DNA from 2 places in the Brevibacterium sp. FME17 genome. Region 1 is predicted to be linked to the other one. Evidence: predicted binding sites of a transcription regulator. Region 1 holds the regulator's gene; the other holds the start of a gene.
The links. Region 1 encodes LexA, which represses DNA repair genes until DNA is damaged. Its sites were predicted from a motif close to TCGAACANNTGTTCGA; they were not measured.
Positions count from the first base shown of each region.

Region 2: a site for LexA is predicted at 3,183-3,198, ahead of INT40_RS17700 (HNH endonuclease signature motif containing protein). Genes of this name have one in related genera too.

Region 1 covers NZ_JABUYD010000028.1:21,985-34,190, forward strand. Annotated here, with positions in the region: gene hisH (imidazole glycerol phosphate synthase subunit HisH) at 1-371, opposite strand, end outside; gene INT40_RS18235 (hypothetical protein) at 368-970, opposite strand; gene hisB (imidazoleglycerol-phosphate dehydratase HisB) at 967-1,563, opposite strand; gene INT40_RS18245 (histidinol-phosphate transaminase) at 1,665-2,798, opposite strand; gene INT40_RS18250 (LysM peptidoglycan-binding domain-containing protein) at 2,808-3,146, opposite strand; gene lexA (transcriptional repressor LexA) at 3,381-4,136, shown strand; gene INT40_RS18260 (ATP-dependent DNA helicase) at 4,244-6,211, opposite strand; gene hflX (GTPase HflX) at 6,208-7,683, opposite strand; gene INT40_RS18270 (class I SAM-dependent methyltransferase) at 7,794-8,408, shown strand; gene dapF (diaminopimelate epimerase) at 8,498-9,490, opposite strand; gene miaA (tRNA (adenosine(37)-N6)-dimethylallyltransferase MiaA) at 9,557-10,492, opposite strand; gene INT40_RS18285 (hypothetical protein) at 10,505-11,158, opposite strand; gene miaB (tRNA (N6-isopentenyl adenosine(37)-C2)-methylthiotransferase MiaB) at 11,160-12,206, opposite strand, start outside.
Region 2 covers NZ_JABUYD010000026.1:5,851-18,056, forward strand. Annotated here, with positions in the region: gene INT40_RS17685 (metal-dependent hydrolase family protein) at 1-859, opposite strand, end outside; gene INT40_RS17690 (GNAT family N-acetyltransferase) at 1,105-1,776, opposite strand; gene INT40_RS17695 (MATE family efflux transporter) at 1,773-3,089, opposite strand; gene INT40_RS17700 (HNH endonuclease signature motif containing protein) at 3,372-6,002, shown strand; gene INT40_RS17705 (acetyl-CoA C-acyltransferase) at 6,043-7,242, opposite strand; gene INT40_RS17710 (SDR family oxidoreductase) at 7,318-8,061, opposite strand; gene INT40_RS17715 (ABC transporter substrate-binding protein) at 8,658-9,788, shown strand; gene INT40_RS17720 (branched-chain amino acid ABC transporter permease) at 9,888-10,754, shown strand; gene INT40_RS17725 (branched-chain amino acid ABC transporter permease) at 10,751-11,866, shown strand; gene INT40_RS17730 (ABC transporter ATP-binding protein) at 11,863-12,206, shown strand, end outside.

The DNA.
Region 1 (12,206 bases):
ACCTGTGACCACCCCATGTGCGGCACGATGGGGGCATCGAGTGCTGTCACTGCGCCGGGCCAGAGACCAATACCCTCCGTCTTCTGCCCGTGTTCTTCTCCGCCGGCGAAGAAGACCTGGAGACCGACGCAGATGCCCAGCAGAGGACGGCGATTTTCGTGCCAGGAGCGGATCAGGTCAACCCCGCCGACTCGCTTCAGCCCGGCCATCACGGCCGAATAGGCACCGACCCCGGGGACGAGCAGACCGTCTGCGGCATCGATGACAGCGCGGTCGGCAGTCAGCACGACCTCTGCACCAGCAGCGGCGACAGCGCGCACGGCCGAACGCACGTTGCCTGCGCCATAGTCTAAGACAGCGACCGTGCTCATTGCTTGGCACCCCTGTTCAGGACTCTGTAGATGCGCCACAGGGAGAATCCGAGGACGATCGCACCAAAGACGGCGACGACCCAGGCCATGGTGTTTCCGCTCAGACCGATGGTGATTCCGAAGGCGGTGATGAGCCCCGCGAGGACCGCCACGACGATCCACAGCAGCGCGGTCCGAGCCACGGCCGCCCGGCCTGGAGACATTGTGGCGGCGCTGGCCTGCAGTTTAGTCATGGAGGAGGTGGGAATGCTGCCTTCAACTTCGTCGGCAGACACGATCTCGAGCAGGAGCTGCTCAAGAACGTCCGGAAGGTTCTTCAGGGCCAGGCCGGCCGGCACATCCGATTCGCGGGCTCCGTGCCGGAAGTGTCCGGCGTCGATCTGTTCCTCACTGCGGGCCAACAGCAGGACCTCATGTTTGCCGGAGAGTTTCGAGATCGCCGCGGCCGCCTCGTTGCCTGCCTGAACATCAGTATCGGCCAAGACGATTCCGGTGAAGTCGCCGATGGGGACGATGGTTCCCTTGATGTTCGACAGCACGCAGGCAGCAGCCAGCTGCTCAGCGACTCCGAAAGGAGTCACGATGACGGTGGTGCTCACAGGACTCCCTTCGTGCTGGGTACCGAGTTATTGCGTTCATCGAGTTCGATAGCCTCACGCAGGGCGCGGGCGAAGGCTTTGAATTCAGCTTCGGCAATGTGGTGCGGGTCGCGGCCGCGCAGCAGGTCGAGGTGCACGGTGAGACCGGCATGGAATGCAATCGACTCCAGAGAGTGTGAGGTCATCGATCCCGTAAAGTGACCGCCGATGAGGTGGTACTGCTGGCCTTCCGGCTCACCTTCGTGCACGAAGTAGGGGCGACCGGCCACGTCGACGACGCAGCGAGCCAGCGCCTCGTCGAGTGGCACAGCGGCAAGCCCGTAGCGACGGATGCCGGTCTTGTCGCCCAACGCCTCACTCAGCGCTTGACCCAGCACGATGGAAGTGTCCTCGACCGTGTGGTGAACGTCGATATGTGTATCGCCCTCGGCCTTGATCTCCATGTCGATGAGAGAGTGCTTCGACAGCGCCGTGAGCATGTGGTCGAAGAAGGGAACACTGGTCGAGATATCGGACTGGCCGGTTCCGTCGAGGTCGATGGATACGGTGACCGCAGATTCCGAGGTCGTGCGGGAGCGTTGTGCCTGCCTCATGAAGGGCCTTTCGTAGGAAGGGTGGGTGCCGCCTGAGGACCATTGTCCTCTGATTTAAGTGATGTGGTGTGCCTCAGTGTGCGCATGCCATGGAATGCGTCTCAGCCCGTTGTCAGCAGAATGCCGGGGGGCTCGGCCAGGATCTCGTCGACCGCTGTGAGGAAAGCGTCGGTCTCTTCCTCGGTGCCTGCATTGACGCGAGCATGGTTGGTGATGCCGATGTCGCGGATCAGTATTCCTCGATCCAGCAGCTTCTGCCACAGCTCATGTGGTGAGGAGATGTTGCCGAACAGGACGAAGTTCGAATCACTGGGGTAGACGGTGAATCCGACGTTGCTCAGATGTGCCGAGATTCGATCGCGCGAGTCGATGAGTCGGTCGACGTTCTCCAGGAGAAGATCAGCATGTTCCAGCGCAGTGCAGGCGAGGACCTGGGTGATTTCCGAGAGATGGTACGGCAGGCGAACCAGGCGCATGACGTCAATGAGCTCCGGGGCCGCGATGGCGTAGCCCAGGCGCAGACCTGCACAGGCGAATGCCTTGCTCATCGTGCGGGACACGACCAGACGAGGGCGCCCGGCCAGGAGGGTCATCGCCGAGGCTCGTGCAGGCCTGGAGAATTCGGCGTAGGCCTCATCGACGATGACGATGCCCGAACAGTTGTCGTATGCGGCTTCGATGACGTCGAGACCGATCGAGGTGCCTGTCGGGTTGTTCGGTGTGCACAGGAAGACGATGTCGGGATCGGTTGCCGCAACTTCGGCGCCGACGGTTTCAGCATCAAGGGTGAAATCATCGTTGCGTGCTGACGACTGCCAGGTGGCACCGGTGCCGGTGGTGATCAGCGGGTGCATGGAGTAGCTGGGAGTGAATCCGAGGACCGTGCGACCCGGTCCTCCGAATGCCTGCACGACATGGGAGAGGACCTCGTTCGATCCGTTGGCCGCCCAGATCATGTTGGGGCTGAGGCCAACCGTGTGACCGGATCGGTCATTGACTCCGTGCAGGTAGGTCACCAGATGTTCGCGCAGTTCCTCGAACTCTCGGTCAGGGTAGCGGTTGAGTCCAGCGAAGTGCCCGTCGACCGCCGAGCGCATGCTCTCTACGACGGCGTCCGGGATCGGATAGGCGTTCTCGTTGACGTTCAGCTGCACCGGAACATCAAGGTGCGGAGCCCCGTAGGGCTTGAGGCCGACTAGGTCCGAACGTACTGGCAAAGACTCGTTATTTCCCACCGCATCAGTCTAGCGTTGGGGCACATCCAGGGTCTGACCCGGGTGCACCACAGGCGTGGCCAGATGGTTGATGTCGACGATGTCAGACACCACATCGCGAGTGTCTCGGTCGAGCCCGAGATCTACAGCCACAGCCCACAGCGACTCACCTTCGCCGACGACGACCGCGTCGGCGTCGATGCCGATGTCGGTGCTCTCGGCTTCTGCTCCGGCCGCGGCCGAGAACGACTGCGTGGCGACGAAGAATGCTCCGCCGACGATGACGAGAGCGCACACCATGGTCCGAAGCAGGCGCATCGCCTGGCGTCCACGAGTGGTGAAACGCAGTTCCTGGTTCTGTGCAGACATCGCTTAACCTCTTTCCTTCGTACGATTCCACCCGTAATAGGTAGAACGTCTGTTCTATTCAACATGCCAATCGAACATATGTCCAGTCCAACTCGAACATTTATGCGACAATGAGAGGGAACCAGCGTTGTTGATTGATCTGAAAGAACCATCTCAGGCGGCACTGACACGAGAATTCTCGACGTGAGGATCAAGCGGTGAGGCCAGCGAGAATAGAACGAAGGGGAACGAGCAATGGTTCAGAACAAACGAGGAAGAGGCCGTCCTCGTAATGAGGACGTCGCCAGCGAAATCGCGGCCGCCCGCCACGATGACGAAGACGTCTCGATTCCGGAAGGCTCCACTGGCGAGGGCGACTTCCGTCTGACCCCACGCCAGCGCCTGGTCCTCGAGACCATCGAACGTGCAGTCGTCACCAACGGCTATCCACCGAGCATGCGCGAGATCGGCAAAGCCGCCGGACTCGCCTCACTCTCCAGCGTGGCCCACCAACTCTCGCAGCTCGAACGCCTCGGCTATGTCCGCCGAGACCCGAAGCGCCCGCGTGCCATCGAAGTGGTCAATCCCTTCGAAGAGGAAGAGGCAGAGCGGGCTAAGTACGAAGAGCTGGCCAACAATACCGTCCAGGTTCCAGTGGTGGGTCGCATTGCCGCCGGTGGTCCGATCCTGGCCGAGCAGGAAGTCGATGACGTCTTCTCTCTGCCGACTCAGGTCGTCGGTTCCGGTGACATGTTCCTGCTCAAGGTTGTCGGTGATTCGATGATCGAAGCCGCCATCTGCCACGACGACTGGGTGGTCGTGCGCAAACAGCACACGGCTGACAACGGTCAGATCGTGGCTGCGTTGCTCGACGGTGAAGCAACGGTGAAGACCCTCAAGCGCAAGGCAGGCCACCAGTGGCTGCTCCCCCAGAACAAGGACTACGAACCCATCGATGGCACCTATGCCCAGATCATGGGTCTCGTCGTAACGGTCATTCGCCGCCTTTGACACAGCCGGCCAGGCCCCTGCCCTCGTCGGTCTGACAACCGCTCAGGCTCCACTAGCTGTGCCCCCGACCGATATCGGTCGGGGGCACAGTGCGTTTCAGTCTCCGGTCATTTCTCGGTGGCGGCCAGACGTCCCAGGCTGCTCTTCACGAGTGCCGAATCGGTCGTCGGCCACATCGATGGCATCGAGTTCACCAAGTAGCCGCCGTAGCGGGCCGAGCGCAGGCGTGAGTCGAGGACAGCCACGATTCCCCTGTCCGATGTCGACCGAATGAGGCGGCCCGCGCCCTGTGCCAGGCGCAGTGCGGCATGAGTGGCGCTGACGGCCATGAACCCGTTGACTCCCCGATCATCGGCATCTCTCGACCTGGCCTGCATCAGCGGGTCATCGGGGCGTGGGAACGGAAGCCGGTCGATGATGACGAGACGATTGGTCCGGCCCGGCACGTCCACTCCCTGCCACAGCGACATGGTGCCGAAGAGACAGGCTTGGTCATCTGCGGTGAATTGAGAGACCAGCGACGGCAGCCCGTCATCACCTTGGAGCAGGATCGGGAAGCCCAATTTCGCCCGCAGGTGTTCGGCTGCGGCATTCGCGGCCGCGCGTGAGGAGAAGAGTCCCAGTGCACCGCCCTGGGACGCGGTGACCAGTTCCTCCAACTCGTCCAGAGCCTGTTCGCTCAGGCCGCTGCGGCCCGGACGCGGAAGGTGGGCTGCGACGTAGAGGATGCTCTGCTTGCCGTAGTCGAAGGGTGATCCGACATCGAGGCTGTCCCATTTGGGGGCGTCGGGGCCGAAGAGTCCCAATGACGCTGCGACCGCGTCGAAGTTACCACCCAGCGACAGAGTCGCCGAGGTGGCCACCACCGTCGATTCTTCGAAGATCCCTGACCTCATGGTCCCGGCAACGCTGAGCGGCGCGACGACGAGGTTCGTGGTCTCCCGTTCGCGGAAGGTGCTTCTCGACAACCACACGACATCGTTCTTGCCCGGTGCACAGAAGCGCTCGGCGAGTTCGAAGATCTCCTGGCACCGGGCCTTGGCCATCTGCCGACCGGCGTCGGACTCTTCGGTTTTGCCGCCGATGTCATTGATGATCTGTCGCGTGGAGTCACGAATCTGGGCCAACGCGAGGGACAGTGCCTCGCTCATATTCATGATCAGGCCCTCGGCGACTCCGCTCTGGGCACGTTCGAGTGCTGCGGCGGCCGAGTCGAGCAGCGCGACGACACCGTCCTGCACGATCGTGTGCTTGCGCACGGAACTAGTGGCGGCCGCGAGCAGGCTGGTATTGATCTGACCAGACAGTGCGTTGGTGACCCGGTCCTTCAATTCGTGGGCCTCGTCGATGATGATGACATCATGTTCGGGCAGCACCGTGTTCTCACCGAAGGCGTCGATGGCCAACAGGGCATGGTTGGTCACGACGATGTCAGCCTCGGCGGCATTGTTGCGGGCCAGCTCCGCGAAGCATTCCGTGTACAGGGGACAGTTCGAGCCGAGGCAGTCGAAGGCGTTGACTGAAACCTCTGACCACGCCCTGTCGCTGACACCAGGCAGAAGATCATCGCGATCCCCGCTGTCAGTGGTCTTCTCCCACGTACGGATCCGCTGAATCTCCTCACCCAGACCCGACCGGTCGTTGGCCTTGCGACCGGCCTCCGCATCGGCACCGAGGTCGAAGAGCATCCCTTCGCCCTCATCGGGATACCCGCCGGAGAGCTTGTGCTTGCACACATAGTTGCGTCGGCCTTTGAGCAGGGCCGCGCGTGGCAGCGGGTCGAGAGTCTTCTTCACCGACTTGAACAGGCGCGGCAGGTCACGGTGGATGATCTGTGTCTGCAGAGCCAAGGTGGCCGTGGACACGATGACGCGCTTGCCTGTTCGACTGGAGTACTCGGCCGCAGGAACCAGGTACGCCAACGACTTTCCTGTGCCGGTTCCGGCCTGAACCAGAAGGTGGATGCCCTTGTCTACCGACGAGGCAACCGCCTCGGCCATCTCCGTCTGTCCGTGTCTGGGCGAGCCGCCGATGGCACCTACGGCGGACTCGAGCAGATCTTCGACCTTACTCACTTGCCGATGACCAGGTCCGGACGTCGGAAGTCTGCGAGCTCCGCTGCCAGGTCTGCCGGAACCTTCGCCTGCATGGCGGTTCCCTCGGCACCGTGTTCTTCGTGTTCGACCGTGCCCAGTGCATAGATCTTCGACACGAGGTCGCCGCGCTCATAGGGGATGAGCACTGTGACGTCAATATTCGGCGAGGGCAGCATCGCCTCGATTCTTTCGACGAGCTCGGCGATTCCCTCCTTGGTCACAGCGGAGACGAAGCAGGCATCCGGGTACTCCGCGTGGAGTCCGGTCACCACTGCTTCATCGGCAAGGTCGGCCTTGTTGAAGACCAGGAGTTCGGGGATATCTCCGGTCTCGACGTCTTTGAGCACGTCCCGGACGGCATGGATCTGTCCATGCGGATCCGGGTGCGAGGCATCGACGATGTGAAGGATCAGATCCGAGTCGGAGGCCTCTTCCAATGTCGACCGAAATGCTTCGACCAACTGGTGTGGAAGGTTTCGGACGAAGCCGACAGTGTCCGTGTAGGTGAATGTGATGCCCTCCGCGGTCCGGGACTGTCGCACAGTCGGATCCAGGGTGGCGAAGAGCGCATTCTGCACCATCACCTCGGCGTCGGTGAGCTGGTTGAGCAGGGAGGACTTGCCGGCGTTGGTGTAGCCGACGATCGCCACCGACGGGATGTGGTTGCGTGCGCGGTTCTTCCGCTTCGTCAACCGTGAGGGTGCCATCCCTTCGATCTGTCGGCGCAGCTTCGACATTCTGGCCCTGATTCGACGGCGGTCGAGTTCGATCTTCGTCTCACCGGGACCGCGGGAACCGATTCCAGCACCGCCGGCAACCTGGCCACCCGCCTGACGCGACAGTGACTCGCCCCAGCCGCGTAGGCGTGGGAGCAGGTATTCGAGCTGAGCCAGTTCGACCTGGGCCTTGCCCTCGCGGGACTTAGCATGCTGGGCGAAGATGTCGAGGATGAGGGCAACGCGGTCGATGACCTTGACCTTGATTACGTCTTCGAGTCCGCGGCGTTGGCTGGGTGCGAGTTCGGAGTCGATGATCACGGTGTCAGCACCTTCGGAGGCAACGATCTCGGCCAGCTCGGCGGCTTTGCCCTTGCCGAGGTAGGTTCCAGGGTCCGGGGTCTCGCGGCGTTGGATGATGGCGTCGAGCACCTCGGATCCAGCGGTCTCTGCGAGGGCCGCGAGCTCCCTGATCGAGTTCTCGGCGTCAGCCTGCGTGGTGTTCCACAGTCCGGCGAGGACGACCTTCTCCAGGCGGACCTGGCGGTATTCGACCTCGGTGATGTCTTCGAGTTCGGTGGACAGGCCGGCGACCCGTTTGAGTGCCGCCCTCTCAGCCAGATCGAACTGCGAGGCGTCATCGACGTTTGATTCGTTGGTACCCAAGGCTTGAGCACCTCGTGCGAGAACGCGGTCGAGCATCGCGTCCCGACGCTCTTTGTCAGTGGACGTCATTCATTCCTTTGTTCGTTTCCACTCTTCGCGGCACTGCTGCCGTGTGAAGAGTTTCCTCTCAGAACAGAGAGGTGTCCATCAATTCTCCCACAGCCGTCTAGACTGTAACGGTGTCTGAGCACTATTTCACCGAATCGCCCAGCAGCGAAGCCAAAACACGCGAGCTGACCCTTGATCTCGCGGGCCGCGAGGTCACGGTCGAGACAGTTTCGGGGACGTTCTCCCCCACGCGTTTGGATCTGGGAACAGCGGTTCTGATACGCCATCTCCCGACACCGGAGCCCGGCGAGATCCTCGATCTGGGGTGCGGTTGGGGTCCCATTTCCTTGGACGCAGCGCTTAGTGCCAAGGACGCCGAGGTAGATGTTCGTGTGTGGGCGCTCGACGTCAATTCCCGGTCCCTTGATGCCACGCGCAAGAATGCGCAGCGTCATGGTCTGAGTTCGATTCGTCCCGTCACCGCTGATGAGATCCCGTCGGACATGCAGTTCAGTGCGATCCGTTCGAATCCGCCGATCAGGGTTGGCAAGGAGGCTCTGCATGAGCTGCTGACCACTTGGCTGCCACGCTTGGCTCCCGCCGGACGCGCCGATCTCGTCGTGTCGAAGAACCTCGGTGCGGATTCTCTGCAGAAGTGGCTCATCGAAGCTCTGGGACAAGGCTTCAGTGTCGTGCGCACCGGGTCGTCGAAGGGTTTCCGGGTCCTCACCGTCACCCGGGACTGATCGAACCGCAAACCGAACAAGCCGCAGGCTGGTTGAGGTCAACATCTGGTTGAGGTCAACATCTGGCTCAGGTCAGCTGCCGGCGAAAGTCAGCTGATTGTGCCGCTGGCGACCAAAACAGCCGGTCCGGAGAGGGTGACGTTGCCGCGGGTGCCGTCTTCGTTCACAGTGATGCCGATGCGCAGCTGACCGCCGGGAACATCCACACGCCACTGCAGTGGAGAGGCAGGTCCTGCCCAGTGGTGGGCGGCAATGGCTGCGGCGCACGCTCCCGTACCGCAGGACCGGGTCTCTCCGACACCGCGTTCGAATACCCTCATGCGCAGGGCACCTTCTCCCCCGGCCACGTCGCTGCGTGCTGGTTCCATAACGATGTATTCGACGTTCGATCCTTGAGGTGGAACCGGGTCGAGGATCGGTGCGTCGCGCAGTTCTGCGCTGTCGAGTTCAGCCAGCTCGGCGAGTGCGACCACCGTGTGAGGGTTGCCGGTCTCGACGCGCATGCCGGGGCGGGGAACTTCGATGCCCGAGGTCGTTACGAGAACGTGGTCACTGTCATCCAGAGACCATTCGCCCATGTCGATCATGTACCAGGCATCGCTCGCGGAGCCGGGAAGCCTCGGTCCTGCCGCGGCCGCTGTCTCGTCACCGGTCTGCTTGCCCAGTGCAGGGTTGAGGACCGTGCGGACGGTCTTGATGCCGTCTCGTGTGCCGACGAGGATCTCTCTGGCATCGGCTGGGACGCGACCAGTGGTCACCAGCACGTGGGCGAAGACGCGGACGCCGTTGCCGCACATTTCGGAGAGGCTGCCGTCGTGGTTGTAGTAGTCCATGAACCATTCGGCTCCGGCCTCGGCCTGCTCGAGAGCGCCGGGGATCCCGCTGCTTGCCGAGCGGACGATGCGGATGACACCGTCGCTGCCCAGGCCCGAGCGACGATCGGCCAGGAGCGCGATCGTTTCAGGATGCATCTCAAGGGAACTGTCGTCGTCGGCTAAGAGGACGAAGTCGTTCTGCGTGCCATGGCCCTTGATGAAGTCGGTGCCTGCGATATCGGCGAATGGTGACTGGGAGGAACTCATGAACTTATCCTATCGGTGAGCGATCCGCGCTTGGCACAGTCGGCTTTCAGTTCTGGAGAATGGACTTCAGCTCTCGGGGTATGTTGTGCCTGCGATGGTCTCGAGGGCGTGGGCAGCATTGGCCTCATGGTCGCCGGCGGTCGCGTCGATCCAGACGGTGCGCGGATCCCTGCGGAACCAGGTGTCCTGTCTGCGTGCGAATTGCCGGGTTCTGATGGTCGTCTGCTCTTGGGCTGTGTCTTGGCCGAGTTCGCCGCTCAGGTGCTGCTGGATCTGTGCATACCCGATGGCCCGCGATGCGGTTCTGCCTTCGGCCAGGCCACGCTCGAGGAGACTGCGGACTTCGTCGACCCACCCTTGTTCCCACATGATTTTCACTCGGGCAGCGATTCGTTCGTGCAGGGTGGCCCGCTCCACGCTCAGTCCTAGGTGGAGGGTCGGTTCGATGGCCTGGTAGTCGGGCAGCTGAGCGCTGAAGGGGCGTCCGGTCAGCTCGATGACTTCGAGGGCACGCACGATGCGTCGGGAGTCGTTTGGTGTGATCTTCTCCGCGGCGGCGGGGTCGACTTCCTGCAGGTGCCGGTGCCTGCCCCACCGGTCGGCGTCGACTTCAGATTCGATTCGTGCCCGCACCTCGGGGTCGGTGCCGGGGAATTCCATGCGGTCGGTCGCGGCTCGCACGTACAGTCCCGATCCGCCGACGAGGATGGGTCGTCTCCCCCGGGTGCGGATGTCTGCGATGGCCTCACGCGCCTGCCTTTGAAAGGTCTGTACGTTCGCTTCTTCACGCACGTCGAGGATGTCGATGAGGTGGTGGGTGATTCCTCGGCGCTCATTGAGGGGCAGTTTGGCGGTGCCGATGTCCATGCCTCGGTAGAACTGCATGGAATCCGTATTGATGATCTCCCCGCCGAGGTGTTCAGCCAGGTTGAGTGCCAGGTCCGATTTTCCTGTGGCTGTGGCCCCGGCGATGGTGATGATGGGCTCTTCGGCCGTGCTCAAGGGTGGCTCATCTCAATACGTTCCGGTCCCGCACAACGAACGGACCTCGTGGACGTTCTCGTCGAAGACCGTGCTGAACGAATAGTCGGTTCCTTCGCGAAGAAGCATATGTGCGGTTGCAGCGTCGAGGAGGTCGAGGTCGGCGTGCACGTCGGCACCCGCCGACGTCGCTGCGACTACTGCGTCGACATCACCGGCTGTGAGTGCATGTACGACACGGGCGTCTGCCTCCGCTGCGCCGGGCACTGGTGCCAGTGGAGCGTTTTCGGACGCAGCGACGGACAGGTCGATGGGAATCATCAGGTCATCTGTGCTGCCCAGCGTGCCGATTCGAACACCACAGGAATGAGCGTGGAGGAGCGCCACTGCTATGGCCGGATGCGCGGATTCACTGGCGGCACGCTCGGCAGGATTGAGCGCGGACACGGTCTCAACCCATTCCTCGCCTTCGAGCAGCTCATTCGTTCGGGTATCAATGCCACGATCGATGCCCAGCCCGCCGAGGCCGGCTACGGGAGGCAGCTCGCGCACCGGAAGCGCCCACTTCGTCTTGGTCTGCAGAATGGATTCGATGACAGTTCGCAAGGGTCCGATCTGCGCGGATTCTGCCAGGTCCACACCGTCTAAGAGGATCGGTGCGGCCGGGATGATCGCAAATTCGGGCATCTCAGCCGCGGGTGCGGATGGTCGGCATGCCCAGATTCGTGGATCCGGCACTTGTCTGTCCCGGCGCTGGGGCTCCACAGCTGTCCGCCTGTGCCCGGTCATAGGCATCGCCTGCTCGGGAGGGACGTACCGCGAAGCCGGAGTCGGCCAAGAGGAAGAATGGTTTGGCTTCGGTCACGGTGGCAGTGACGAAGTCACCGGGACGCGGCATATCGATTCCGTCAGGGATCCCCACGTGGACGAGTCGGTTGTCTGCCGCGCGGCCGGTGAGTCGTGGTGAGTCATCGTGTGGTCTGGTCGTGACGAGCACTTCGATCTCCCGGCCGACCTGTACCTTGTTCTCCTCCCAGGAGATCTCGTCCTGGAGCGCAGTCAGTCGCTCGAAGCGTTCCTGCACGATGTGCTTGGGTACCTGATCGTCCATCGTGGCGGCGGGAGTGCCGGGGCGTATCGAGTACTGGAAGGTGAAGGCCTGTGAGAAGCGGGCACGACGGACGATGTCCATGGTGCCGAGGAAGTCTTCTTCGGTCTCCCCTGGGAATCCGACGATGATGTCGGTGGTGATCGCTGCATGCGGGATCTTCTCGCGCACGGAGTCGAGGATGCGCATGAACCTGCTGGTGCGGTAGGACCGGCGCATGGATTTCAGAATCGAGTCGGAGCCGGACTGCAGCGGCATGTGCAGCTGCGGCATGACGGTCGGCGTCTCTGCCATGGCCTCGATGACGTCATCGGAGAACGAGGCAGGATGCGGGCTGGTGAAGCGCACACGTTCGATGCCCTCGACCTTGCCCACGGCGCGCAGCAGTTTCGCGAATGCTCCCTTGTCCCTGAATTCGGCACCATAGGAGTTCACGTTCTGGCCCAGAAGTGTGACTTCGACGACGCCGTCGGCCACGAGCGCTTCGACCTCGGCCAAGATGTCGCCGGGTCTGCGGTCCTTCTCCTTGCCGCGCAGGCTGGGGACGATGCAGAAAGTGCAGGAATTGTTGCATCCGACCGAAATCGAGACCCACCCGGAATGCTGTGATTCGCGGCGGCTGGGCAG
Region 2 (12,206 bases), on a different contig from region 1:
GGGCCGAACCAGCCTCGGCAGCCTTGATCACTGCCTGCGGAGCCTGCAGGGTCGGGACCAGGAAGGTGCCGGCCTCGAGCATCAGGTCGATGGCTTCGTCGTCGAGGTAGATGCCGTGTTCGATGGAGCGCACTCCTGCGCGGACGGCGTTCTTGATTCCTGGTGCGCCCTGGGCATGGGACATGACGTGCGCACCTTGGGCGGCCGCCTCGGCGACGATGACGGCGATCTCCGCCTCGGTGAACTGGGAGTGTCGAGGATCATCTCGCGGTGAGAGCACACCACCGGTCGAACAGATCTTGATGTGATCGGCGCCGGCCCGTAGGAGCTCGCGAGTCTTGCGCTGCACGCCTTCGAGCCCATCGGCCACGCCTGAGGGCCGGCCCGGGTGTGGGGCGAGGAACGGAGAATCGGCGCCGGAGACCAAGTGGAAGTCGCCATGCCCACCCGTCTGGGACATGATGTTGATCGCGATCGACAGGCGAGGCCCACGGACGACGCCCGACTCGATAGCAACCTTCGCGCCGAGGTCGGTGCCACCGGCATCGCGCACGGTCGTCACCCCACCCTTGAGCGTCTTCTCCATATTCTGAACGGAGTTGTAGAACTGCAGCGAGAACGGATCATGGAACGACGAAGAGTTGTTGGCGCCTGTGCTCATCAGATGCACGTGGGCGTCGATGACGCCGGGGATGATCGTCTGGCCGGCGCAATCGACATAGCTGTCACCGGCATCATGTGAGCCCTGACCGCCCTCGGTGATCGCAGAGATCACTCCCCCGTCGACGACGACATCTCGCAGCCCGGCGAGGAACCTGGTTCCGTCGAAGACCTTGGCGTTCTTGAAGACTGTGACCATTGGCGTTCTCCTCATCATTTCATCATTGAAAATCGTGCGGGCGACGTGCTAAATGCCCGTGGTTCAGCTCTATCACGGACATCTGCGTCTCGTCATGCTCCGGCTTAAGAATAATGAAGTGCATTCACCCTAATGAAGATGTTCACGGTCCGAGACGCACCCCTGTAGGACGTCCTCCTCGACACTTCGGCCTCGCCGAGGTTGTCCGGCTGTAGCCTCGCCGAGGTTGTCCGGCCCTGGCTCGGTTACTTGAGCTGACGTACGAGGATGTCTGCATCCCCATTGCGTCCAACAGTGACGAATCCGTGGTCGTGGTAGAGGCGAGCCGCGCCGTTTCCGTCTTCGGCCGACAGGCTGACGGCAGGGAATCCGCTCATCTTCGCCAATGTGCACACGACTTCGAGGAGCATGCCGCCGATGCCCTGGGACTGGTGCTCGGGCAGGACCGCCATCGACAGTTCGGGAATGTCCGCGGCCACCCAGCCGTATCCGGTGAACCGCGACCCCACCTCGGCGGTGGTGCCGGTGGTGCCGGCGGTGGTGCTGGTGGCCTCGTTCGATTTCTCGATCACGGCATCGAATGCGGCCAGCCGCAGCCACGCGAGACCGACGATCTCTGGGGCGGATTCCCCGGCAGCGGAGTCTTCGGAGGATTCTCTTCCGTTCGGGGCCTTCGCATAGGCCGCGACCGCGATGTCACCGTCGCGTCCCCAGTCCTTGAAGTAGAAGGCTGCATCGTCACGCTCGCGGAGCTCGTCGACCTCAATCCGCGGTTTGTCCATCGACCAGTTGAAGCACAGGTCGAGGAAGGGCAGAAACACCTCGTCCGGGGTCTGCGCGCTCAACGGACGGATCCTCGATTTGAGTGCGGACCGGCGGCCCACCTCGGCGGACTCCTGATTCTGACGTTCGTTCATGAGGTTCCTTTCTCGACCGCCCGAGCGATCCACCTGCGGTTGCGCACGCGCCATCCCAAAGTCAGCGCACGGAGGCCGACGAAGCCAATGCAGAACGCAGCCCACAGTCCCAGAGCACCGGGCCAGTAGAGGACGATCGGAATCAGCAGAATCGCATATCCGGCCACTGCAACCAATTGTGCCAGAGCGAGATATCTGGCGTCCTCGGCTCCCATGAGGACACCATCGAGGACGAAGACATAGCCGGCGATGGGCATGCTCAGGGCGAGCACGGGAAGCAGGCTCGTCATCAGTGCGACGACAGCCGGGTCCGAAGAGAAGCCGCTGGGAATGATTCCGGCACCTGCGAAGAGGATGAGTCCGACGACGATGCCGAAGACGACGCCCCACAGACACAGCCTGCGATTGATCGCGGCCACCGCGTCGACCTTCCGTGCGCCCAGCTGCAGTCCGATCAGAGCCTGGCCGGCGATGGCCAGTGAGTCGAGGGCGAGCGCGAGGGCGAAGAAGAGGCTCTGGGCGACTTGGATTGCGGCGAGCTCGGTCGTTCCCATGGCCGTGGCGAGGAAGATGAGGATGATCAGTGCTGCGCGCAGGGACGCATTGCGCACCAACAGCCACCCGGAGGTCTTCGCCGAGGACAGCACCCCGGACCAGTCGGGCCGGAGCGTGGCGTGGAATCGTCGTGCCGCTCTGATCGAAATCACCACGTAGACGGAGCACATGCCGGCTTGGGCGATCACGGTGCCCAGCGCGGAGCCCGCGACGCCCATGTCGAGGCCGTAGATGAAGAGCGCGTTCAACCCGATGTTTGCGATGCATCCGGCCGCCGCCACCATGAGTGGTGTGCGCGTGTCCTGGAGCCCGCGCAGCAGCCCGGTGGCGGCGATGACGACGAGCATGAAGGGCAGTCCCCACCAGGAGATGGCGAGGTAGGAGTGTGCGCCCTCGGCGATCTCGGAGCCGGGCTCGAACGCGGCGATCAGTGGTTTGAGCAGGGGCAATCCGATGACCAAGAGCACCACCGAGGTGCACAGTGCGAGCCAGATACCGTCGAAGCCCGCATTGATGGCACCGGGGCGATCCCCAGCACCCATTCGCCTGGCGACCCGAGGCGTCGTGGCGTAGGCGAGGAAGATCATCAGTCCGAGGACGGTCTGCAGGATCGTCGACGCAATCGCCAACGATCCCAGAGCACCGGCGCCGAGGTGGCCGACCATGGCCGTGTCAGAGAGCAGGAAGATGGGTTCGGCGATCAGCGCTCCGAGGGCCGGAAGTGCCAGTCGGAGAATGTCTTTGTCGATCGCTGCCACAGACCGAGTCTAACGAATCGGGGCTCTGCCCTCCATGTCAGTGCCGAATGAGAGCATATAACAACAAGCACATCTAGATGATGATAGTGATCGACAAGCACCTTTTCGTGATGCTATAGAGGTCACTCGATAGTGAGTTTCGAGCATAACTTCTATTTTCTTTCTTTATTTATTCGAATCTCTCTATCTATCGGTTCTATTACCAGATATACTGCAGATAGGTGCCAATGCCATCAGACGCACTTCACAGAGCAGTGGAGAGGGGGCAACGCAATGAAGCACATGAACGACGACAGTTCGGACTCCGGTGCGCGTTCGGTCGACACCAGTTCGTCAGCCTCCAGTGGCCGTTGCCTCGATATCGACGAGGACTCCCCGTTCAGGGACCTTTCGGCCGTCTACGCCTGCAGCGACCAGGCGCAGTTTGCGGCGCTGGATGCCACCAGCGGCATCTTCGTCCGCGAGGTTGCGCACTACCTCGGACTTGCCGGCCCCGACCTGACGATTCCCTACGACTTCGCGTCTCTTGCGGAGACCGTTCTTCGTCGCTGCCGTAAACGCACCCGCAACGGTTCTACAACGAGTGCCACGGCAAGCGCCGACGCAGCCAGCACAGCAAGCGAGGACAGGGCTGATGGTAACGACGGCGCTGACAGTAACGACAATGCAGGTGACGAAGCTAGTGACGGCGAGACTGCGAATCGCGGGACTGCTGCGTCCGTAGGCGAACAATCTCCCACTGTCTCTACTCCGTCAGCTTCGAGCACATCGTCGGCCTCGGGCACCTCGTCAGCCCCGAGCGCCTCGTCGGCCCCGAGCCGAAAGAAGGACCGCGGAGCTGGCCGCAGAATGCGTCGTGAGCAGCGGGATGCTCGAGAGTATCCGGAGCCGCTTCCAGACTTCCCGGCATTCAAACCCTCGTCGACGTTCAATGGCTGGACGCATCAATACGCCTGGGCTGAAGACATCTGCGAGTATTCGACACTCCTCGGCGCCACCACGTCGGGAGCCTATAAGCACATCACCTCTGCGATGACTTTGGTGCACGGACTTCCGAAGTTCCACCAGCGTTGCATCGATGGTGATTTCACCATCGAACATGTCGCCTTCGTGACCCGTCGTTGCAGAGACGTCGCGTTCCGGTACCTGCCGAGCATTGATGACTACCTCGCCGACAGGCGAGCAGACATCACAATCGAAACGTTCAAGCGCTCTCTCGCACTGAAGATCGCGGCGACTCAACCAGCACAGGAAACCATTGAGAAGGTTGCGGTCCGCCGCCGGGTCGACATCAGCACGGGCGATGACGGGACCGCCTATCTCACTCTCACCGGGCCAGCTCCAGAACTCCACGCCTGCTACAGGAGGGTCGAAGCATTCGCTCGAGCCGTCTACAAGGGAAACATCGAAGCATTCGACGACCAGCTGAACCCGGACGAGAAGTTCGACGATGATCGCGGCATCGATGCGCTGATGTTCGACATACTCACTCGCACTCGACCCCAGCTGAAACTTCGCATCACCAGTAACAACACCACGACCGGGGACACATCAAGCACGGATTTTCCGATCGATGGCCTGTTCGCAGGACCTGACGGTGTCCCTATGTCGCCCGAGGAATCGATGCTCGCTTACATCGAACGAACCTTCGGACAGATGAGCGACGAGACGTCAGCACCGGCCGACGGCGACAGCCAGGAACATACTGCCAGTCAGGGACAGGCCGGGTCCGACTACTGGCTGCGCGACCCGCGCTTCTTCGAAGCCATGAACAACAGTCGACCGGCACCCGGTAAAGCTTTCTGGCCACCAGGAGCCGATCCGCAGACACCGTTCGACGCTGATTCCTCACCCCCGCATGACGGATCATCATGTGCCGTCAGTTACGAGGTTCTCCTCGACCTACCCACCCACGAATACTGGCTCTCCCATCAGGCTCGGACGACGATCACCGTCCCTATGCTCACGCTGCTCAGCGAAGTCCTCGGCGCCTCCGGTGACGATGCAAGCGCAGCAGCTTCTCCCACACCGGAGACGGAAAGCAACAGCGAATCCCCACCCGTAGACACTGAAAAGGCAGATGTGTGCGATTTGGCCGGGATGCTTCCTGACGGTTCTCCACTTCCAGCTGACATGGCGCGCAGGCTCGCCGCGTATGCATCGACATGGACACGTATCCTCACCGATCCGGCGACCGGCACGCCACTCGACGCAAAGGCAACCAGCTACACGATCCCCAACAGCATCCGCCAGCCCCTGGCAGCCCAGTGGATGAACTGCACGATGCCCGGATGCACCCAACGTGCCGAGCTCACAGAAGTCGACCACATCATTCCCTTTGACCACGCCAGCCCAAAGACCGGTGGCCACACCCGATTCGGGAACCTGCACAACCTCTGCAAACTCCACCACCAGGCGAAGACGGACCGGAAGTTCTCAGTCAGAATGACCGAACCTGGGCGGCTCGAATACATCTTCAGACACGGAATCACCACCGAGGTCATACCGCCCGACAATCCGATCAATGTCGAGCACGCCGAGCTCTTCGTCAAGTACTTCGCGACACCCCCACCTCAAACGACCGCCCCACCGCCGGCTGCGTGCTCGACAGATGTACCACCGCCAGGAGCCACCCAACCACCGGCTGACGCCCCGACGAAAGCTGCTTCCTCGAGGAGAGCTGCCCCTTCTGATGCGAAGGCTCCCCCGAGACAAGACGACCGACAGAAGAAGTCCGCGACGGCAGAAGAAAAGCCGCCGACCACGCAGTCACAAACTGCGCAGTCGACGACTGATCCTGCAGGGGAAGGCCAGTCCCCTTGCTGGGCCGAATACGTCGACCCCTTCTCCAGCCAGCCCGCTCAGAACACAAAGCAGTGGTTCTGGGACACAGGTGAGCAACCGCCCTTCTGACGGCTCGCCAGATGATGTTGCTTCAGCCGGCTACATTGGCTCAGCAGACTTCGAAGAGACCTGCAGCGCCCTGACCTCCGCCGATGCACATCGTGACGACGACATACTTGACTCCCCGACGACGACCTTCAATGAGCGCGTGACCGACAAGACGGGCACCGGTCATTCCGTACGGGTGACCGACAGAGATACCGCCACCGTCGACGTTGTACTTCTCAGGATCAATCCCCAAACGTTCACGGCAGTAAAGTGCCTGCACCGCGAAGGCTTCGTTGAGTTCCCACAGTCCGATGTCATCAATCGAGAGCCCCTGCGCCTTGAGCAGCTTGGGAATAGCGAAGACGGGCCCGATCCCCATTTCGTCGGGATCACAGCCGGCCACTGCCATACCTCGGTAGATGCCCAGCGGCTCCAAACCTCGGCGGCTCGCCTCATCACTCGACATCAGCACCGATGCAGAAGCGCCGTCGGACAGCTGCGAGGCATTGCCCGCAGTGATGCTCGGAACCTTCGACGCATCGCCGGGCTTGAGCACAGGGTTCAACCCCGCCAGGCTCTCCAACGTCGTCGAGGGGCGGTTGCCCTCGTCACGCTCGAGGGTCACCTGCTGAGTCGAGGTTTCCTTCGTCTCCTTGTCGACGACGATCTTCGTCGTCGGCAGCGACACGATCTCATCGTCGAAGCGGCCGGCCTCCTGAGCGGCTGCGGTCCTCTGCTGCGAGGACAGCGAATATTCGTCCTGCGCTTCACGACTGATGCCATACCGCTCAGCGACCACCTCGGCGGTGGCGAGCATCGGGTAGTAGATTCCGGGAACATGCTCGACCAGCCATGGGTCCTGCGCCCGGTACATGTTCATCTTGTCGTTCTGCACCAGCGATACCGACTCAACGCCGCCGCCGACTGCGATTTCCTGACCGTCAAAGAGGATCTGCTTCGCTGCGGTCGCGATTCCCATCAGCCCCGAGGAGCACTGACGATCGATCGTCATACCGGGGACTGTTGTGGGGAAACCTGCTCGCAGTGCCGCCTGCCGAGCGACGTTGGTGGACTGGCTGCCCTGCTGGAGTGCGGCACCGAAGACGACGTCTTCGACCTCGCCTCCTTCCAGCCCCGCGCGTGAGACTGCGTGGGAAATGGCATGGCCCGCCAATTCCTGGGCCTGAGTGTTATTGAACGCCCCTTTGTACGCCTTTCCGATCGGAGTTCTGGCGGTGGAGACGATGACTGCTTCGCGCATGACGAGCCTTTCTTCAGTGAGGTGCGTCGGACCTGAGTTCGCCGCGATGGTGGTGGGACCAGATTTCGCTCCGGGTCAGTCCTTCGGGCCTCCGGCCACATAGATGACCTGTCCGGAAACGAAGCCGGCACCCTCGGAGGCGAGGAATGATGCTGTGTGAGCAATGTCTTCGGGCTTGCCTGTGCGCGCCACAGGAATCTGTCCGACTCCTGCTGCGATGAAGTCCTCATAGTTCACGCCCATGCGCTCTGCGGTGGCTTTGGTCATGTCAGTTTCGATGAGACCGGGGGCAATCGCATTGGCGGTGACTCCGAACTTGCCGAGCTCAATCGACCACGTCTTAGTCATCCCCTGGATCCCTGCTTTGGCTGCAGAGTAGTTCGTCTGACCGCGGTTGCCCAGTGCGGATGTCGACGACATCGACACGATGCGCCCGAATTTCGCTTCGACCATGTATGACTGGACGGCCTTGGTCATCAGGAACGCCCCGCCGAGGTGAACGGAGAGGACCTTCTGGAATTCCTCGTGGGTCATCTTGAAGAGCAGATTATCCCGAAGAATGCCGGCGTTGTTGACGAGAACGGTTGGTGCACCGAGAGTCTCTGCGACAGTCTTCACAGCGGATTCGACGGAGGCTTCGTCAGAGACATCGGTATCTACTCCCAGCCCCTTCATACCTGCGGATTCGACAGCCTTGACCGAGTCTTCAGTAGGGCCCATGTCGAGGATCGCGACGTTCATTCCGTCCGATGCCAGGCGCTGGGCGATAGCGGCTCCGATGCCGCGGCCGCCGCCAGTGACGATTGCTGTCCGAGTCATGACGATTTTCCTCCGAAATGATGGTTCGTGGTTAGATTGCGGCGAGAGTGACCTGGATCTCCCTCTCGCAGCTTCCACAATAGACCACAAAAGTTACTGAACGATTGTTTGCTCAAAAAAAGAGGGATCTCGGCTCGCGCTCGGCCTCCACCCTGCTTCGACTCTGCTTCCTACCGCCTTCCGTTCGCTCCCTGACCGACCTGCGTCCGGCGACTGACCTGCGTCCGGCGACCGTCCGAGCTCCGGCGACCGTCCGAGCTCCGGCGACTCCGACAAAGACCACTGCAGAAGCACCCGCGCAGCGGACCAGGTTGCAGCGCGGTAACGCCGAGAGCAGAATCAGAGATTTCTATAAAGCGATTGACATCACATTTGATGATGTATAGGTTCCATTCTAAGCCTCAATCGAATAATCGTTCAGATAGGCTCCGGGCTTCCGTTCAGGCATCCCGACAATTTTGAGGAGCACTGTCGCTCCGTCTCACTTTTCAAAGGAGAAAAGATGACCTCAATCCCGAGAAGGGCGAGCCGTCCTGTGCTTGCTGCGGCCGTCATCGGCACATTTGCACTGGCACTCGGCGCGTGCGGTGGGGGCGGTGGAAGCGGCGACTCCGGCGGTGATGAAGTCGGTCGTCATCGGCTATACAGGCCCCCTGAGCGGCGGCGGCGCTGCCTACGGAGAGAACGTTCAGACGGGCCTTCAGATGGCTGTCGACGATCTCAACAAGGACGGGCTCGAAGTCGATGGGAAGAAGGTCACCATCGAGCTCAAGTCACTCGACGACAAGTATGCGCCGTCCACAGCGGCCAGCAACGCACAGCGACTGGCAGATCAGGACAAAGCCCCAGTCGTCGTCTCCCCCAATGCCGGCGCAATCAAAGCGATCCAGCAGATCAACGATGGGCGATCGAAGTTCATGATCTCCGCGTACACCTCGGATCCTGCAATCGTGCAGTCCGACAATCCGCTGACGATGATGATTCCGCCGAACTTCGAGTCGTATGCCAAGCCGTTCACCGAACAGGGAATGAAGCACGGCGGGAAGAAGCTGGCTTTCCTCGGCACCCAGAGCGAATACGGTCAGCAGTGGACGAAGGCGATCACGGACGAGTGGAAGAAGGCGAACGGCAAGATCGGGGCTGACAACAGCATTGACTACGCCACCGTGTCTGACTTCGCAGGCCCAGTCTCGAAGGCCCTGTCCGAAAAACCGGACAGCATCTTCGTCGGTGGTCCCTCGCAGCCGACCGCGCTGATCATGGAAGAGGCGAAGAAGCAGGGCTTCAAGGGCAGCTTCCTCGTGATGGACCAGGCGAAGCTCGACGAGATGGCAACCGTGACTAAGCTCAAGAACCTGACGAACTCCGTCGGGGTGCTTCCCGTCAAAGAATACAAGGATCCGGGTACAAAAGACTTCCTGAAGCATTTCGCGGAAGTTGCCGGTGACAAGAAGGTGGCGACCAGTGAGACTGCGCTGAACTATCAGAGCATCGCCATCATCGCCAAGGCTATGGAAGTCGCAGGCACAACCAGCGATCCGGAAAAGATCCGGGCTGCAGTGCCCGACGCCCTCAGCAAGGTCGATGACAAGTACAAGGTCAACGGCTTCCCAACCGAAATCTCGGATCAGGGCCATCTGGTCAACCCCGACCTGGATATCACTTATCTGAACAAGGACGAGAAGTACACGAAGGTTCCCGTCGACCAGGTATCCGACACCAAGTAGTCACCACCGTCTAGTCACCATTGTCGGCGCTTCCCGCAGCGGGGTATGAGCTTCATACCCCGCTGTGGCGCCGTCTGACGTCCTGTGAGGATTCGCTTCATGACCCTTTTCATCCAACAGCTCTTCAACGGCGTTGCGCTCGGCGGTGTGTACTGCCTTGCCGCGATCGGTCTCACTTTAGTCTTCGGCGTCCTGCGCATACCCAACCTCGCGCACGGTTCGCTGTACATGCTCGGCGCCTATGTCACGTACTTCTTTCTGACCACTGTAGGTGTTCCCTATGTGGCCGCCATCGGCATTGCAGCACTCGTCCTGTTCGTCCTCGGCGTGCTGCTCGAACGCTTGGTCTTCCACCCTCTGCGCAACTCTCCGCACACCCATCACATGATTGCGGCCATCGGCGCCATGTTCTTCTTCCAGGCCGTAGCACAGGCGATCTGGGGCGCCGACTTCCGACGAATGGAGACACCGATCTCCGGAAGCCTGCATATTCTGGGCGCCGAGATCTCCGCACAGCGCATCGTGATCATCGTGACTGCGATCGTCGTGCTCTCTCTGCTGACTTGGTTCATCAAACGCTCCATCCATGGTCAGACGATTGAAGCCATCGAGCAGGACAGAACCGGCGCGGCTCTGGTCGGAATCAACCCCGCCATGGTCTCAATGCTGACATTGGGTCTGTCCGCGCTTCTGGTCACCATCGCGGCCGGCCTCGTGTCTCCCATCAACCTCCTCTCCCCCACGATGGGTGACTCGCTCAACCTCAAGGTGTTCGCAATCATCATCCTCGGCGGGCTCGGATCATTGCCAGGTGCCATCGTCGGCAGCTTCGCTCTTGCGATAGCGGAGACGATGACCTCGACGTACATCTCTTCGGCTGTCGGCGAAGCAGTGGCCTTCGTCGTTCTGGTGGCGGTGCTTGCGATCAAACCCACGGGCCTGTTCGCAAAGGCGGTGCAGCGATGAATGCGCTGAAGAATCCCCGCATCCTCGGAACCCTAGCCGTGCTTCTCATCATCGCCCTGACTCCGGTGGCTTTCGGCGATGAGAATTACATCATGCGCGTGATCACCATCGGCCTGTGTTCGGCGATCGCCGTCTACGGAATGAACATCATCCTCGGCTTCACGGGACAGCTGTCGCTGGCCCAGGGCGGCTTCTTCGGTATCGGTGCATATGCAGTCGGTTTGCTGACAACCGATTTCGATTGGCCGTTCTGGCAGGCCTTCGTCGTCGGCGTGGTCGGCACCTCTGCCATCGGGTACCTATCCGGTCTGATCGCCCTGCGAACGAAAGACGAGTACTTCGCCATCTTCACGATGGCCATCGGCTTCATCATCTACCTGACCATCAGTCGCTGGGAGTCGGTGACGCACGCCCATTCCGGCGTCAACAATGTGAAATTCCCCGAGGCTGGGGACATCGTAGATTTCAGCAATCCGACGGCGATGTTCTATCTCGTCTTCATCATCCTGCTGGCAAGTGTCTACATCACCTACGCGATCCGTCGCTCGAGTGTGGGGCGCACGCTGCTGACGATCCGAACCAGCGAAGACCTTGCCGATGCGATCGGCGTCAATGTGGGGCTGAGCAAACAACTCGCCTTCGCCGCATCGGCCTTCTTCGGCGGCATCGGCGGTGGCCTCTACGCCTCCGTCGTCGGCTTCATCGGCCCGGACGCTGCAACCGTAGACAAGACCTTCGAGTTCCTGATGTTCATCCTGGTCGGAGGAATGGGCACCGTCGCTGGACCGCTCGTGGGCACCATGATCGTGACCTTCCTGTTCGAACTCTTCCAAGACTTCCAGGCTTACCGGTTCATCGTGCTCGGCCCCATCATCATCGCTCTTGTGATCTTCGCGCCCCGTGGAATCGTGGGGTATCTGGGAGGGTTCATCGACAAGCGAGCGCGAAAGCGACGAATCGGATCTGCCCGCAAGGATGGTTCTGCTGGAGCGAACGACTCTGACCAGGCAAACGGATCCACTCCTGCTAGGGGTTCGACCGGCACCGACGCTGCTGGTCGCCGGGGAACTGCTGCAGACACCATCACCACTACCGAGGAGGAGGAGAAGTGACGCTGCTCGAAATCAGAGGCCTCGGAAAACGCTTCGGCGGACTCGATGCCGTGAAGAACGTCGATCTTGATGTGCAGGAAGGACAGATCACTGCCGTGATCGGCCCGAATGGGGCCGGCAAGTCAACGCTGTTCAACCTCATCCACGGGTTCTACCGCCCCACCGCTGGGAGCGTATCCTTCAACGGTCGCGATATCACCCACTCGTCACCGCACAACTCGGTCAGCGGAGGAATCGCACGAACATTCCAGACGACGCACCTCTTCGACGACTCCACACTGTTGGAAAACGTCCTAGCTGGTCGCATCGTCCGTTCCAAGTCCAATGTCTTCGACGCGAT